Regions from separate parts of the Paenibacillus sp. FSL H8-0537 genome, predicted to be linked through region 1. Evidence: riboswitches for the same ligand, from Rfam matches in the RefSeq annotation. Region 1 holds a riboswitch; each other region holds the start of a gene.

Evidence for each region. Region 1 has a riboswitch for cyclic di-GMP ahead of MHB80_RS20280 (methyl-accepting chemotaxis protein). Riboswitches for the same ligand answer to the same signal wherever they lie in the genome.
Region 2: it holds a riboswitch for cyclic di-GMP, as region 1 does, so the genes downstream of both, MHB80_RS22060 (PA14 domain-containing protein) here and MHB80_RS20280 (methyl-accepting chemotaxis protein) in region 1, are expected to answer to the same signal.
Region 3: it holds a riboswitch for cyclic di-GMP, as region 1 does, so the genes downstream of both, MHB80_RS01115 (glycosyl hydrolase) here and MHB80_RS20280 (methyl-accepting chemotaxis protein) in region 1, are expected to answer to the same signal.
Region 4: it holds a riboswitch for cyclic di-GMP, as region 1 does, so the genes downstream of both, MHB80_RS10825 (methyl-accepting chemotaxis protein) here and MHB80_RS20280 (methyl-accepting chemotaxis protein) in region 1, are expected to answer to the same signal.

The regions. Positions count from the first base shown of each region.
Region 1 covers NZ_CP150290.1:4,823,505-4,827,033, reverse strand. Annotated here, with positions in the region: gene MHB80_RS20295 (MarR family transcriptional regulator) at 1-37, opposite strand, end outside; gene MHB80_RS20290 (GCN5 family acetyltransferase) at 223-699, shown strand; gene MHB80_RS20285 (SprT family zinc-dependent metalloprotease) at 703-1,359, shown strand; cyclic di-GMP riboswitch class I at 1,676-1,761, shown strand; gene MHB80_RS20280 (methyl-accepting chemotaxis protein) at 1,852-3,529, shown strand, end outside.
Region 2 covers NZ_CP150290.1:5,234,555-5,238,083, reverse strand. Annotated here, with positions in the region: gene MHB80_RS22065 (class II aldolase/adducin family protein) at 158-1,438, shown strand; cyclic di-GMP riboswitch class I at 1,736-1,836, shown strand; gene MHB80_RS22060 (PA14 domain-containing protein) at 1,910-3,529, shown strand, end outside.
Region 3 covers NZ_CP150290.1:254,880-258,408, forward strand. Annotated here, with positions in the region: gene MHB80_RS01105 (glycosyltransferase family 2 protein) at 1-521, shown strand, start outside; gene MHB80_RS01110 (mannosyltransferase family protein) at 525-1,784, shown strand; cyclic di-GMP riboswitch class I at 1,873-1,960, shown strand; cyclic di-GMP riboswitch class I at 2,041-2,128, shown strand; gene MHB80_RS01115 (glycosyl hydrolase) at 2,214-3,161, shown strand.
Region 4 covers NZ_CP150290.1:2,586,673-2,590,201, reverse strand. Annotated here, with positions in the region: gene MHB80_RS10825 (methyl-accepting chemotaxis protein) at 1-1,396, opposite strand, end outside; cyclic di-GMP riboswitch class I at 1,553-1,636, opposite strand; gene MHB80_RS10820 (YrzA family protein) at 1,801-2,010, shown strand; tRNA gene MHB80_RS10815 (tRNA-Thr) at 2,125-2,200, shown strand; tRNA gene MHB80_RS10810 (tRNA-Pro) at 2,210-2,283, shown strand; gene crtI (phytoene desaturase family protein) at 2,458-3,529, opposite strand, start outside.

The DNA of each region.
Region 1 (3,529 bases):
TACGAAATTTATGCTGCAGGTTGCGGTCTTGCTGCATGCTTATCACCTTCTGTTAAAATGAATTAGAAATCTAATAGTTAGATGTCTAATTAAATATATCGTGATGGATTTCGGTTGTCAAATCGTTTTTATTATTTTTTAATTCATCGATTATGGTATGATAACGGTCACGAGTCAGAGCGACTAGAAGATAAGCTTTCAGACAAAAAGGAGATTAAAATCATGTCTAGCATTACAGCCAAACCATTTGATAAAGAAATGCAGAACACACTCGGCGAGATTACGACGACCTACCATGCAAGCGAATTGAGCCAGAAGGACCCATCGGAGCTGCCGGAAAACGTTTATGTGATTGAAGCAGAAGAGACGATGGTCGGCTACGGCGTTATTTGGGAATATGCAAGCGGCAAGCAGCTCATTGAAAAAGCCGAAAAGGATTATTTTAGCGATGACGAAAAATATTTGGAAAAGGACTTTTATATCGACATTAAAAATAAAAAGGATTTTGTTTTTATAGAAGCGCTGGATGTGCTGAAGGAATATGAAGGCAAAGGGCATGCGGCATCCTTTATCAACTGGCTTAAAGCGAAATATCCGAAGCAGAGAATGTATGTGTACACACTGGATAAAACGCGCAACTTCTGGTTTAAGCAAGACTTTGAAGTGCTCGGCACGACAGCCTGGATGACCTATAACTAGCCGATGAACATTGAATTTGAAAATCAAACGATATCGTTTCATGTTCAATATGGCAATCGTGAAAAGAAAATATCGATTCAAATCGAGCCATCAGGCTTCATTACGGTAAAAGCGCCGAAAGCAGCAAGTGAAGAGGTCATTAAACGGGCAGTCGAGCGGCATGGGAAATGGATTTTGCAGCAAACGCAGCATCTTGCGGAGGCTACTAAAGCGCCGCAAACGAAGCAATACCAAGATACAGAGAAATTTCTCTACCTTGGCAAAGAGCATTTGCTGCATGAATTAATCAAGACAGATGGCTTAACTGAGGAGGAGCTTCGGAAAAACCTCAAGAAGTTTTATTTTTCAAGCTGCAAAAAATTAATAGGGGAACGTCTGCCTATTTATCAGGCGCAGCTGAGGATAAAGCCCAAAACGGTTGAGATCGTAGAGTCCACGACGAAGTGGGGAAGCTGCAGCTCCAGCAAGCATTTAACCTTTAACTATCGTTTGGCGATGGCTCCAATTGATGTGATTGATTACGTCATTATCCATGAGCTTTGCCATCTGTTTCATATGAATCATGACCGATCCTTTTGGCGGCGCGTAGGCAGCCTTATGCCGGATTATAAAGAAAAAGAACAGTATTTGGCCAGGTATGGCGGCTTCATGACGCTCTGACGCTGGGCAGTCAAAGAGAACGTCCTAATGGTTGTCGAGTCCGAAGCGTCTGGGGTGCGCCAGCCCCAGCCCCAGCCCCAGCCCCAGCCCCAGCCCCAGCCCCCAGCCCCGAGCCCCTGACCTGGTTTCATCGTTACCCCTCTAATCTTACTTATGCAAGCTCCTCTATATCCTTCAAGTTCTCCGTTGATTGCAAAAAAACCTTTCATTGGCTCATCATCACTGTATTTTTTGGATAAATATGTAAGTTTTGAAGAGTTCTAATAAAAAAATAATGTGTAACTATAAAAGTTCAGTGTCATTTTACCGATATTCTTTTCTATAAAGGCGAACTCGCTGAAAGGCGGGGACGCAGAGCTTAGGATCTAATGAGCTAAGCGTGATGATAGCCGGGTCGCCGAATAAGGAAGGGGTATGTGTACACAAATCCAGTCTATTCAGCCCGGATTTTTTTCGTATTCAAAAATTTATGAAGGAAAAAGAGTGATTACCATGAAACTAACCATCAAAAGCAGCCTGATTACCACTCTATTAATGACACTATCGCTAAGCTGTGTGTCTTTCCTTGGCTATGATAGGGCCAAAACGACATTGGAGGCAAACTTTAAGGAACAGGCGGAGCAGCAGCTGACGGTTGTTCAAAACTACATCGATATCTGGATTCAGGGCACACAGGCCAAATACAAGGCATTAAGTCAGTCCGATGACGTGAGAAACAGAGATATTCCTGAAATTCTCGCTTACAGCAACCGAATGACGGAGATCACTGATAACCCGGACGAATTTGCATTTATTGCCCCTGACGGCACGCTTTATTTGCCGGGAGCAACGGTTAGTGTAAAGGATTACCCGCATTTTCAAAGGGCGATCAACGGTGAGACCGTCACCATTGATCCGGTAGGCTCAAAGTCTCCCGGGGTGGAGGGAACTCCAATTGTGCTTACGGCTACTCCTGTAAGGGACGACCAAGGAAATATCGTTGGAGTCGGCAATGGAGGTCAGCCTATTCAGGACTTGATTGATCTCATCTCCAAAGTGAAATTGGGACAAAGCGGTCATGCGATTGTTTATACAAAGGATGGCACGGTTGTGGCCAGTGAAAAACCCGAAGAGACCCTACAGAAAAATATGGCCGATTACGAGAATGAGACGCTAAATAAAATTGTAACGGACAGCACGAATGGCGACACGGGTTTGGCTGAAGCCGTCATTAACGGCTCGGAGCATATGATCGTTTATGGAAAATCTGGCATGATGGATTGGGGCATTGCGATTTTGGTTCCCAAAAGCGAAGCCTATGCTGAAGCCGAAGCCTTGTTGCGGTTTTCGATTTTTGTAACAATCGTGTGCCTTCTGGTTTCCGCAGCAATCATCTATACGGTCATGCGCAAAACGTTAAAGCCGCTTTCCGTCATGAACGAAAAGCTGCAAGGGCTCTCCGCCAGCGAAGGCGACTTGTCCTCCAGGCTGACATTTGAAACGAAGGATGAAATCGGCGAGCTTTCCAGAAGTTTTAACGGGATGCTTGAAAATCTGCAAGGTCTGATCATTTCTATTTTGGATAAAGGACAGATTGTTGCCAGCTCATCGTCACATCTATTGGGCAATCTGGATCAAATATCATCTACCGTTAAGCAAACCACCACCAATATTCAGCAAGCAAATGTCGGATTGCAGGGCCAAATGATGGGATATGAAAGGAATTTGGGGTTAATTGGTGAAATCGGTGAAGGGGTATATGGCATTTTGAATACATCCAACCAAACCTCCGGCATAGCCGCAGAGGCTTCCCAAGGAGCAAAAACAGGCAATGAAGCCGTTGGTGGCTTGGCCAATCAGATGGATTCCATCCAACAGACGGTTAATGAAGCCGCAGCAGTCATTAAGCAATTGGGCGCGCGTTCGGAGGAGATTGGAGACATTACGTCCGTCATTAAATCAATTGCTTCCCAAACAAACATTCTGGCGCTCAACGCTTCAATCGAGGCTGTCAGAGCGGGAGTCCATGGAAAAGGGTTTGCGGTAGTGGCGGAAGAAATTCGCAAGCTTGCGGAGAAATCTACAGAATCCTCCAATCAGATAGCGAATCTCATTCATCAGGTACAAGCTGACACTACCCATGCAGTGGGGACAATGGACAAAGGTACAGGTGAAGTTGCGCTTGGTTTGG
Region 2 (3,529 bases), 410 kb from region 1:
ATTGAAAAGTGGGAATGCTTCGGGGCTAGCTATGGGCCTGAGGCATTCTTTTTTTTGAAATATAGGAAAGGAAATGTAAAAAAAGTCACTTTCAAAAACAAACAAAAGTAATACAATATAAACAAAGATATTGAACGAGAAAAAGGGGGACACGCGAATGGAATTCACCTTATTACATCCTTCCGATCAGCTGGTCATGATGATGGAGCGCATTTACGGTTATGGCATGACGACGACTTCAGGCGGCAATTTATCGATTTTGGATGATAATGGCGATCTGTGGATTACGCCGGCGGGTATTGATAAGGGTGAGCTGACGCGACAGGACATCGTTTGTGTGAAGGCTGACGGTACGATTGCAGGCAATCACCGGCCATCGAGCGAATACCCGTTCCATCAGATGATTTATCGCAGAAGGCCGGATATTCGGGCGGTTGTTCATGCACATCCACCGGCGCTTGTGGCGTTCAGCATGGTGCGTAAAGTGCCAAATGTCCGTCTGCTGCCGAATGACTATTTGATCTGCGGCGAGGTGGGCATGGCGAAATACGGCTTGCCGGGAAGCGCGGAGCTGGGTGAAAATATAGCGGATGTATTCAGCGAAGGCTTGAACACGATTATGCTGGAAAACCACGGCGTCGTGGTAGGCGGCCGCGATTTATTTGAAGCCTTTCAAAGATTCGAGACGCTGGAATATTGCGCGCGGATGGAGATACAGGCGAATCGGATTGGGACGCCAGTAACGCTGGCGGCCGAACAGCTGGCGGATACGAGGGAGGTGCTGCTGGAGGCGTTCGTACCGGACTTTTACAGCAGTGAGGAGAAGGAAGCACGCCGGGAGATGTGCAAGCTCATTAAGCGTTCTTACGATCAGCGGCTGTTTACGAGCACACAGGGGACCTTTTCCCATCGGGTCGGTGAAAATTCCTTCATTATTACGCCGTATGATCAGGACCGTAAATATGTGGAGCCAGCAGATCTCGTACGCATCGACGGCGGGAAGAAGGAGGTGGGCAAGGTGCCTAGCCGCTCGGTGCAGTTTCACCAGCATATTTATGAGACGCAGCCGCATGTGAACTCGGTTATTATTGCCCATCCGCCCAACATTATGGCGTTTGCGGTGACGGAGGTGCTGCTGGATTCGCGGACGATTCCGGAAAGCTATATTTTGCTGCGGAATATTCCTAAGCTCCCGTATGGAGATTTGTATACGAAGCCGCAGGCGGCGGCACAGCTTTTTCAGGAGAACACACCCATCGTCATTGCCGAAAATGACTGCGTCATCGTCACTGGGCAAAGCCTGCTGAACGCCTTCGACCGCCTAGAGGTCGCCGAATACAGCGCGAAAGCAACCATTTCAGCGAAAAACATTGGCGCTATTGTGCATATGGAGCAGTCGAGGATTGCGGAGCTGGAGCAGGCTTTTGGGTTGAAGTAGGTCAATTGGCCTGAATCATTTCACCTAAATTAATAGGGAAGTGAACTTAAATATGATGGTAGATGTCCAGCCTGCGGATTTGCGGGTTGGGCATTTTTTTGTTGATAGTAAGACTTAGGATATAGATAACAGATGAAAAGGAAGATTATTGTGAGTTCAAATAGGATTAACTGGAGATAAATAAAAATATTTATTTTTATGACTTATGTAGTATAAAATTTCAAATATCCAACCGATATACTAAGTACAAAGAACTATTATTTCAAAGGTTGGTTTAAAAATCAACAAGCCCATTGAAATTGAAAAAGGCAAACCTGATCGAAAGACAGGGACGCAAAGCCACGGGTCTTCACGGAAAACCATCATTATGGTTGCCGTATGACAGCCGGGCCGCCAAAAGTAAATGGGTCTTTTTTATTTGCCGCCAGAGGGTGGCGACAGCCGTTTTTCTTAATAGAGGAGGATATTCAAATGTATTTTAGTCAGATTAAGCAAGGTGTAATAAGAGTATTGTGCTTGTCATTAATCATTCATTTGTTCTTGCCTTCGATCTGGAGCGATTCTACGGAGGCTGCCACGGCATTTCGAGGCGTTAATATTCAGTTTAAAGCAGCTGATGCTTTAGCAGCAGATGGCTATTTGGCCGACCATGGGGATGAGTATGGTCCACATAATGGATACTTCTATGGTTGGAATATGGATCATACGCAGTCTACGGTTACGGGAAGCACCTACGATGCTCCGCTTCTAAACTCTTCTATTCAAGTGCAAGAAGGGGGCGAATGGGAGATTGAGCTGCCGAATGGCAGATATAACGTGAAGGTCAGTGTCGGAAGCTCTGTATATGAAAGCAATAATACGCTTAATGTCGAGGGAAACACTTTTTGGGAGAATACAGAGCTGCCAGCTGGCGGGCAAGTGACTTTCCATAAGGGGGTTGTCATTGCTGACGGGAAACTGACGCTCCATGCAGGCAGCAGCGAAGATACAACCGCTATTCAGTATATCGAGATTAAATCTCTAGAGCCTATTATTCAAACGATTCCAAAGCCGCAAATTGGAAATCCAGCGGAGCAAAACAAGCTGCAGGGCAATAAAATTATTATTTCTGGCAATCAAAATAATGAGCATAATGCGCTGCCCTTTATTCGGGTAGGCGATTTGAATCCGGAAATTAGCCGGTATATGAATGCAGAAATGGCTTCACTCGAAAGCAGTCTGGCGGCATCCAATCCGTCATTTATCTCCTGCAATAACTGCAGTGCCTCAGGTCTGGAGGCAGCAATCAATAACAGCAGCAGTGATATGGTCGCTGTAACGGTGGGCCATTTAAATTTAGATTCCTCATTGACATTGGGCTCGCCTACAAAACCGGTTTATGTCATTGCAGAGGGGATTAATACGAACAATAAGCTGTCCATTACGGTTTATGGAACTTTGGTCGTCAATGGAAGCATGAATGCGAACACCGAGCTGACTATAGATATTAAAAAACCGAATGATTCCACTCGGACAATGGGAGGGAATTTATGGGTCAAAGGTTCCTTGCACTTGAATAATAATTCTAGCGTCTCGATTGCGGATAATTTCATAGCTGGAAGCCTTACTTATAATAGCGGCCTGCTTCATGTACAAGCGGGAAGAGTTATTGTGCCTGGAAGTCTTCATATTAATACAAATGTAAATATGAATATTGATGAGGAAATGGTAGTTGGCAGTCTGGTTTCCAATAATCAGCAAGCCAATATTTCTGTAAAACGTGGAGATTTATTTATTCAAGGCGATATGCATGTTAACAATCACTTGAATATTGAGACTGGAGGCATCGTTGCCATCGGAGGCGGCATTACAGCTAATCAGAAACCGATTATTAATATCGGAGTTGGTACTGAAGGGGAAACAAAGCTGAAATATTTGGCGGCAGGATTAAAGGCGGAATATTTTACAGAGGAAAATTTGGATGGTGAAAAAATGACGGTGCTAGAGCAGCCTGCATTGCAAGGCAAGGCTCCTGTATCTTCAACAGGCCTAAATGATGGACGGTTTTCTGTCAGATGGACCGGACAAATCCAGCCTTATTATGCAGAGAAC
Region 3 (3,529 bases), 2.4 Mb from region 1:
ACAATCATGCGGATTACCGGATGATGAGCAGGAAGGTCGTTGATAAGCTGGAGGAGTACCAGGAGGTCAATCTGTTCCTGCGCGGCATCATTCCTACCATCGGATTTAAATCCGACAGCGTGTATTATGATCGTCTGGAGCGAACCGCTGGCGAATCGAAATATCCCCTGAAAAAAATGCTCATCTTCGCATGGGAAGGGATTACCTCCTTCAGTGTGTCTCCTATCCGCGCAGTATCGGTTGTCGGCTTTTTCATGTCGGTCATGAGCCTTTTGTTCGCCTTTTATGTATTCGTACGGCATTTGCAGGGCAACACGGTATCCGGCTGGAGCTCGATGATTCTTTCGATTTGGTTCATTGGCGGCATTCAGCTGCTATGCATTGGACTAATTGGCGAATATATCGGCAAAATTTACATTGAAACGAAGAAAAGGCCGAAATACTTCGTTGAAACAGAGCTGCATAACGTTGTATTGGCGGAGCCGAAAACGAAAACGCAGCAATTACAAGAGACGAGGTGACGAATGGAATCGCTGCTGCTTAAAGCAAAATCGAACACGCAAGTTTTGATCTTCCTGCTTTCCTTGTTTGTCATCACGAGAATATTGCTTTATTTTGCAGGCTTTCTCGGCATGAATCTGTTTCCGAACTATCAAGTACCGCCAGACTATGCGGTCGTACAGGGGCATGATTTCACATCGAGCCAGCTCTCGATCCAGACGGATATTTCACAGCTGAAGAAGCCGAGCTTTGAGGATTTAAGGAAATTTGACAGCGTATGGTATTTGGGTATTGCCGAAAATGGCTACGATACGTATAACATCAATGAACCGCATCCTAGTGCAAATTGGGTGTTTTTCCCTTTATACCCTTTGTTAGTCTTCCTGGTGGAGTCTATATCTAAATATGATTCGACGGTCGTGGGAACGGTTTTATCGAATTTGTTTTTGCTCGTATCGCTCTTATATTTTTATGGTATTTGTTTGAAAAGAGGGCTGAAACAGGAGCACGCCCAAGTTGCGGTGCTGCTGCTGCTTGTTTTTCCGACCGCCATCTTCTATGCCGTGCCTTATACCGAGAGCCTGTTCCTCATGCTGTCGCTTATAACCGTATATTATGCGATGCAAAAGCGATATTTTCTCGCGTTTCTATTCGGGGGCTTGTCCGCTGTGACGCGCAATCTGGGCTTCGTCAACTTGTTTTTCGTTGTGGGGACGCTGTTGATTGAACACAGGCTGTACCGTTTCAAGTGGAAGGACGCAAAATATTTAGGTTATGCTGTTATTTCAGCACTGCCGCTGGCCGGTTATCTATTGTATATGAAATGGCTCACGGGCGATTTGCTGGCTCCGATTACTGAACAAAGCATCAACTGGTATCGCAAGACGGTTGCTCCATTTTCAAACTACATTCATTTTATCCAAAAACCATATTTCTCAGGAAATGGCGGCTGGGAAAATGGCCTGCTTGCCTTTATCATTGCCAATGCCGTCCTCGTCATTTTTGCTGCCTTTCTTATTATGCGCTGGAAAGATATTCGTCGTAATGCACATGAATGGCTGTTTTTTGCATATGGTCTGCTGCTTATGCTCATTCCGTTCGCCAGCGCCGAATTTTTGCAAAGCATTCCACGCTATGTCATGGTCGCGTTCCCCTTCTATATTTATTTTGCGGATGTGCTGAAAAATAATAAGCCGCTGCAAATGTTTTATTTCATGATGTTTTTCCTGCTTCATATTGTGTACGCGATCTGCTACTTTAATGGATATTTTTTCGTTGTATAAATTTATTAAAAAATAATTTGACGAAATTTGCGATCAAGGTGTACAATAACACCATATTACATTAGCTCATACTTTATACCTATTACGTTTAACGAAAAGGCAAACTCAGGGAAACCTGAAGTGCGCAAAGCTACAGGGGCTTCATTCCTAACGGAATATGCTCGCCAGCTGCCGAATTCAACATCGCTTCTTCCTTTATTAATCAAGGTAGACTTTGTTCTTTCGGGAGCAGGGACTATCTTTTTTTATTGCTTCAAACACGAAAAGGCAAGCTCAGGGAAACCTGAAGTGCGCAAAGCTATAGGGGCTTCATTCCTACGGGAATATGCTCGCCAGCTGCCGAAGCCCAACATAGCCTCCTTTGCCTGATGAAGGTGTGGCGTGTTCTTCGGACCACGTACCATCATTCGCTCGGGGGAGGAACTTACAATGAAAAAGACAAAATTCGCACTTACACTCCTTATGCTCGCTTCGACGTTACTCTGGGCACTCCCTGTTAGCGCACAAACGAACTTTTACAATGGAGCATGGATCGGCACTTGGCCGAACCAAAGCTTGAACAACATTGCTGCCTACGAGCAACTGATCGGTGGACACCAAGATGTTGTACATACTTTTGTCAATTCGAATCAAGGGATCAATGAGTGGAAGGGTTTTATGGACTATGTAAATAGTAATGGTTCGATTAACCTACTTACCCTTGAATTTAAAAATAAAAATTACAAAGAATATTCGACTGTTGATATCAACAGAGGCGTAGTAGACGCTTACCTGAAACAAACAGCTAAACAATTGATGAACTGGCAAGCGGCTAATAAAAACCCTGAAATCTGGCTGCGCCTTTTCCACGAAGGCAACGGCAACTGGTACGGCTGGGGCGTTGGCGACAGCACAGTGAACACGAACGAAACCTACAAAGCGGCATTCCAACGTGTCGTTACCATTTTCAAGGAGCAAGGCGCAACAAACATCAAATTCATGTACAACGTAAACGCTGAAAATGTTGGCAAAAACGCTTCGTTTACAGCTATGTACCCAGGCGATGCCTATGTGGACATGCTTTCGATCGATGGCTACAATTTTGGCACGAAAGAATCGTGGAGCTCGTGGAGAACGTTTAACGATGTATTCTATGCTTCTTACCAAGCGCTGACAAGCATGTCGAGCAAGCCAATCATCATCGCTGAAACAGGCACAACCGAAAGCGGCGGCAGCAAAAAAGAATGGGTTATTGATGCTATGAACCAAGTGCAATCGCCAGCGTACAGCCAAATCAAAGGTTTGATCTGGTTCAATGAAAACAAAGAATTGGACTGGCATATCGATTCGTCGGCTGATAGCCTGAGCGCTTACCAAACACTGCAAAAAACACTTTAATAGTTTAAGGGCAGTAGTAAAGGCCTAGGCCCTAACCTCTTCTTTAAATCACTAGCTGGTATAGTACTAAATAGGTATTCTGAAAAAACTCTAATTTCGCGTAAACCGCGTAAAATTAGAGTTTTTTCGTTTTTTTTCTACACATTTTCTTAGAAGATTAAGATGTTAGGAATAAAAATTAACTTTTAAAGGGGCAAGGATTGTGATAAGATAACTTTGAATTTGAGCCTTAGCCGCCAAAAATATCATATTTCCGGCCAATTTAACAAATATCGACAGCGAGAATAGACAGTATAGTCAATCTATGTTGTAGATTAGTCAGAAAAGGAATGGAATTATGGCGAATAAATAGAGCGCAAAGGATTGGG
Region 4 (3,529 bases), 2.2 Mb from region 1:
CAATCACTTCTGAGAAGCTGCTCAAGCTCTGGCTGCTGTCGGCAAAATCGTTCTGAATAAGCTTAAGCTCCTTCGTAATATCTTTGGAAATGATATCCGTCTGGCTCGACAGCTTGCGAATCTCCTCTGCTACTACAGCAAACCCTCTGCCATGCTCGCCTGCACGCGCCGATTCAATCGAAGCATTCAAAGACAATAAATTCGTCTGAGTGTTCAAATCCTGAATGCCGCCCAAAAACTTCGTTACATTATTGTAGCGCTCATTAATCCGGTCAAAGGATTCGGTTACTCGGGCAAATTGCTGCACCGTCTGATTGACCATTTGCACGACGCCCTTCATATCGGTGGAGCCTGTGCGCGACGACTCTCTCATTTCTTTCATATCGCGGTTAATATATTCGGTCGAAGCAGCAATTTGCTGCGAGCTTGCCGATATTTGCTCCGTTACGGCAGAGATGGAGGTGGCATCATCATACTGGGTCATCAAAATCGTTTTGCCGTTGCCAATCTCTTCTTTCACCTGCTCGGAAGCATTCTGATTGCGAACAATCATATCGCCCATATTGCGCGAGGCTTGCAGAACAACCGTACTGACATCCATAGTCGAACGAAGCGTGTCGCGAAGCGCACTTCCCATTTGCTCCAGCGAACGGTCAATTTGACCAAATTCATCTTGGCGATCCAGCTTCCCATCATACGTAAAATCGTTATTTTGATAGGAGGCAATTCGCTTCATTAAGCCAACGATGCCTTTTTTCACATTCTGGCTTAACGAATAGGACATGAGGAACGGCAAAACGGCAAGCAGCACAATATTGATTATAATAATCGTATTGGCAGCCGCAAGACTTCTGTTCAATGCATCTTGAGTTGCAATCGAATCCACTTCAAGCCATTTTTCTACCGTTTCATTCGCAAAGCTGAGAACAATCGTATATGTACTAACAAGCTGTTTGACCTTGGCGGAACGATCTTCAATCGTCAGCTGGCTATAATTGCCGTTTTCATTGTTGAGCTGCTCCAACGCAAGACCAAACACATTGCCTTGGTTCGAATAGGCATTGCCATTATCTCCGTGAGGATATTTCGCATCCAGAGAGGCCAGTATAGACTTCAGCTTTTCTACCCGTTCCGGCATCGTCTTAAGCGCCAGATTGATTCCATCATCGCCAGTGCTGCCGTTTTCTACTGCATCAATCATCGAAAGCAGCGTGCGCAGCATCGAATCCGATACACCTTGATATTCCTTTTTGGCCTCCTGAAGCTCATTTGAAGCATTCACTGTACTTCTAACCGAAGCATTTTGCATAAAAATCCAACCGCCAGCCACCACGTTAAACAAAGTAATTAATGAAGTAATGAACAGCAGCTTCGTTGTGACCTTTTGTTTCTTCAAGAAATCAGAAACCCCTGATGTCCATTTTAACCATTTTGCCTTTTTCAATCGGTTAATCACCATTTTCACTCCATCTCTCCTACTTACACTGAAAAAAAACAAAAGCTTTTCAATCACCGTTACGAGTTGGATAGCTGAATCAGCCTATAGTCCTGTACCGGTAGTTTGGCAGCCATAGCTTAATACCTTAGGCCCATAACTTTGCGCCCTTATTTTTCAATAAGTTTGCCTTTTTCAGTATGTAATTTTCTATTTATTTCGACACTTTTAAAGTATAATTTAGGAAAACCCTTTTGTAAATTACAAAAAACGTGATTAGCCGACATGATACTTTGAAACTAGTGCTGAACAACGTTATACTATTAACGAAAGCTAGGCATGCAAGAGATTTGAGGGGGTTAATGATGGATTTTCGACTAGATTTAATTGAGGATAAAATCGAATTCTTTGAGGCTTTTGACTTACGAACGCTGGAGAAGCATATTGACCAGCAAATTGAAGCGAATAAGGCACTGCTTTTACAAGTTCACGCTATTAGCCATCATGCGGTCTTTCATCCCGATCGCGGGAAAATGCTGTACAGCGCAGTCGTTCATTTTAAAGTTAAAAAATAGGCCGATTCGGGCATTTGACTGCTGCCCGAATTTTTTTTCGAAAAATTAAAAAAAGGTATTGCATCCTCCTAAACTTCTGTGGCATAATACATCTTGTGTCCGATTCATAAACACGCCGTTGTAGCTCAACTGGTAGAGCAACTGACTTGTAATCAGTAGGTTGGGGGTTCAAGTCCTCTCGACGGCACCATTTTTTTCCCGGGACGTAGCTCAGCTTGGTAGAGCACCTGGTTTGGGACCAGGGGGTCGCATGTTCAAATCGTGTCGTCCCGATATTTAATAAGTTGTTTCAAGCAGGCCCTCTAATCCTAGAAGGGTTTTTTATTTTATTTGACCCTTTTTAGTTTGTGGGCATGAGCCCCATGTTATAAAAAATAAGCCGCGCTTGGCTGGATGCATTACTGCACCCAGCCAGACGCGGCTTTTCTTTTGCACCATTAGATTCTTTCAAGAATGCTGCCGAATCATCGCCTCTGCGGTGAGCAGCCCTGACATGGCAACCATCGGCGTTCCTCCGCCGGGATGGGTCGTTCCGCCTGCAAACCACAGTCCACGCAAATCCGCACGATTGGACGGCCGCATAAACGTCTGCTTCGCTGAATTCGAGGAAATGCCATAGATGGCGCCGCGAAATGCTGACGTATCCCGCTCCAGATCCTCCGGCGTATAAGCAGCAAGCTGCTCCATATTCCGTTCCAGTCCCACCAAGCCATAGGCAGCTAACTGCTTCAACAGACGTTCCTGATAACGCTCCGCCTCCCTCTCCCAGCTCCAAGCGTCCGACGTATAAGGGGCATTCGCCAAAATAAACAGGTTGCTGCCGCCTTCCGGCGCCATGTCCGGTTCTGAATAGGCAGAGCAGCATATATAGATCGCAGGATCAGCGGGCGCCACGCGGCGCTCGAAAATCGCCTCAAATTCTTCCCCATACCGCTGCGGATAAAATACAGTATGATGCAGCAGCTTATCGTAACGTCTGCGAATGCCGGCAAGAGTGACAAAGCCAGACAGCGAAGGCTCGTAGCTTGCCATTTTGCGGTCTGTCATCGCGGGCCGCAGCTGCTCGCCGAGCAAATCTCGGCATACGGAAAGCACATCACCGTTCGCGAGAACCAGATCAGCGGGCACAAAACCGCCGTCCGTCTCTACCCCGCTTACACGGCCGCCACTGGCAACAATGCGCTGTACACGTGTCGAGGTGTGTATTTCCGCCCCCATTTCCTCCGCCAGCTGGCGAAGTCCTTCAATAATGCTGTACGTGCCCCCACGAACGCCGAAAATGCCAAGCTCCGCCTCCACATGCGGCAGCATCGCGAAGATGGCTGGCGCCCGATTAGGGGCCGAGCCGACATAGGTCGCATAACGTCCAAACAAGGCCAGTGTATTGGGATGACGGAAATAACGGCGCAGCAGCACGGACAGCTTCGTCAGGGGGCGAATGCGGACAAATGCTGCCGCTAGCCCAGGACTCAGCTTATCCTGCCAGGAAACCATCATTTTGTTCATAAAATGACGCTCC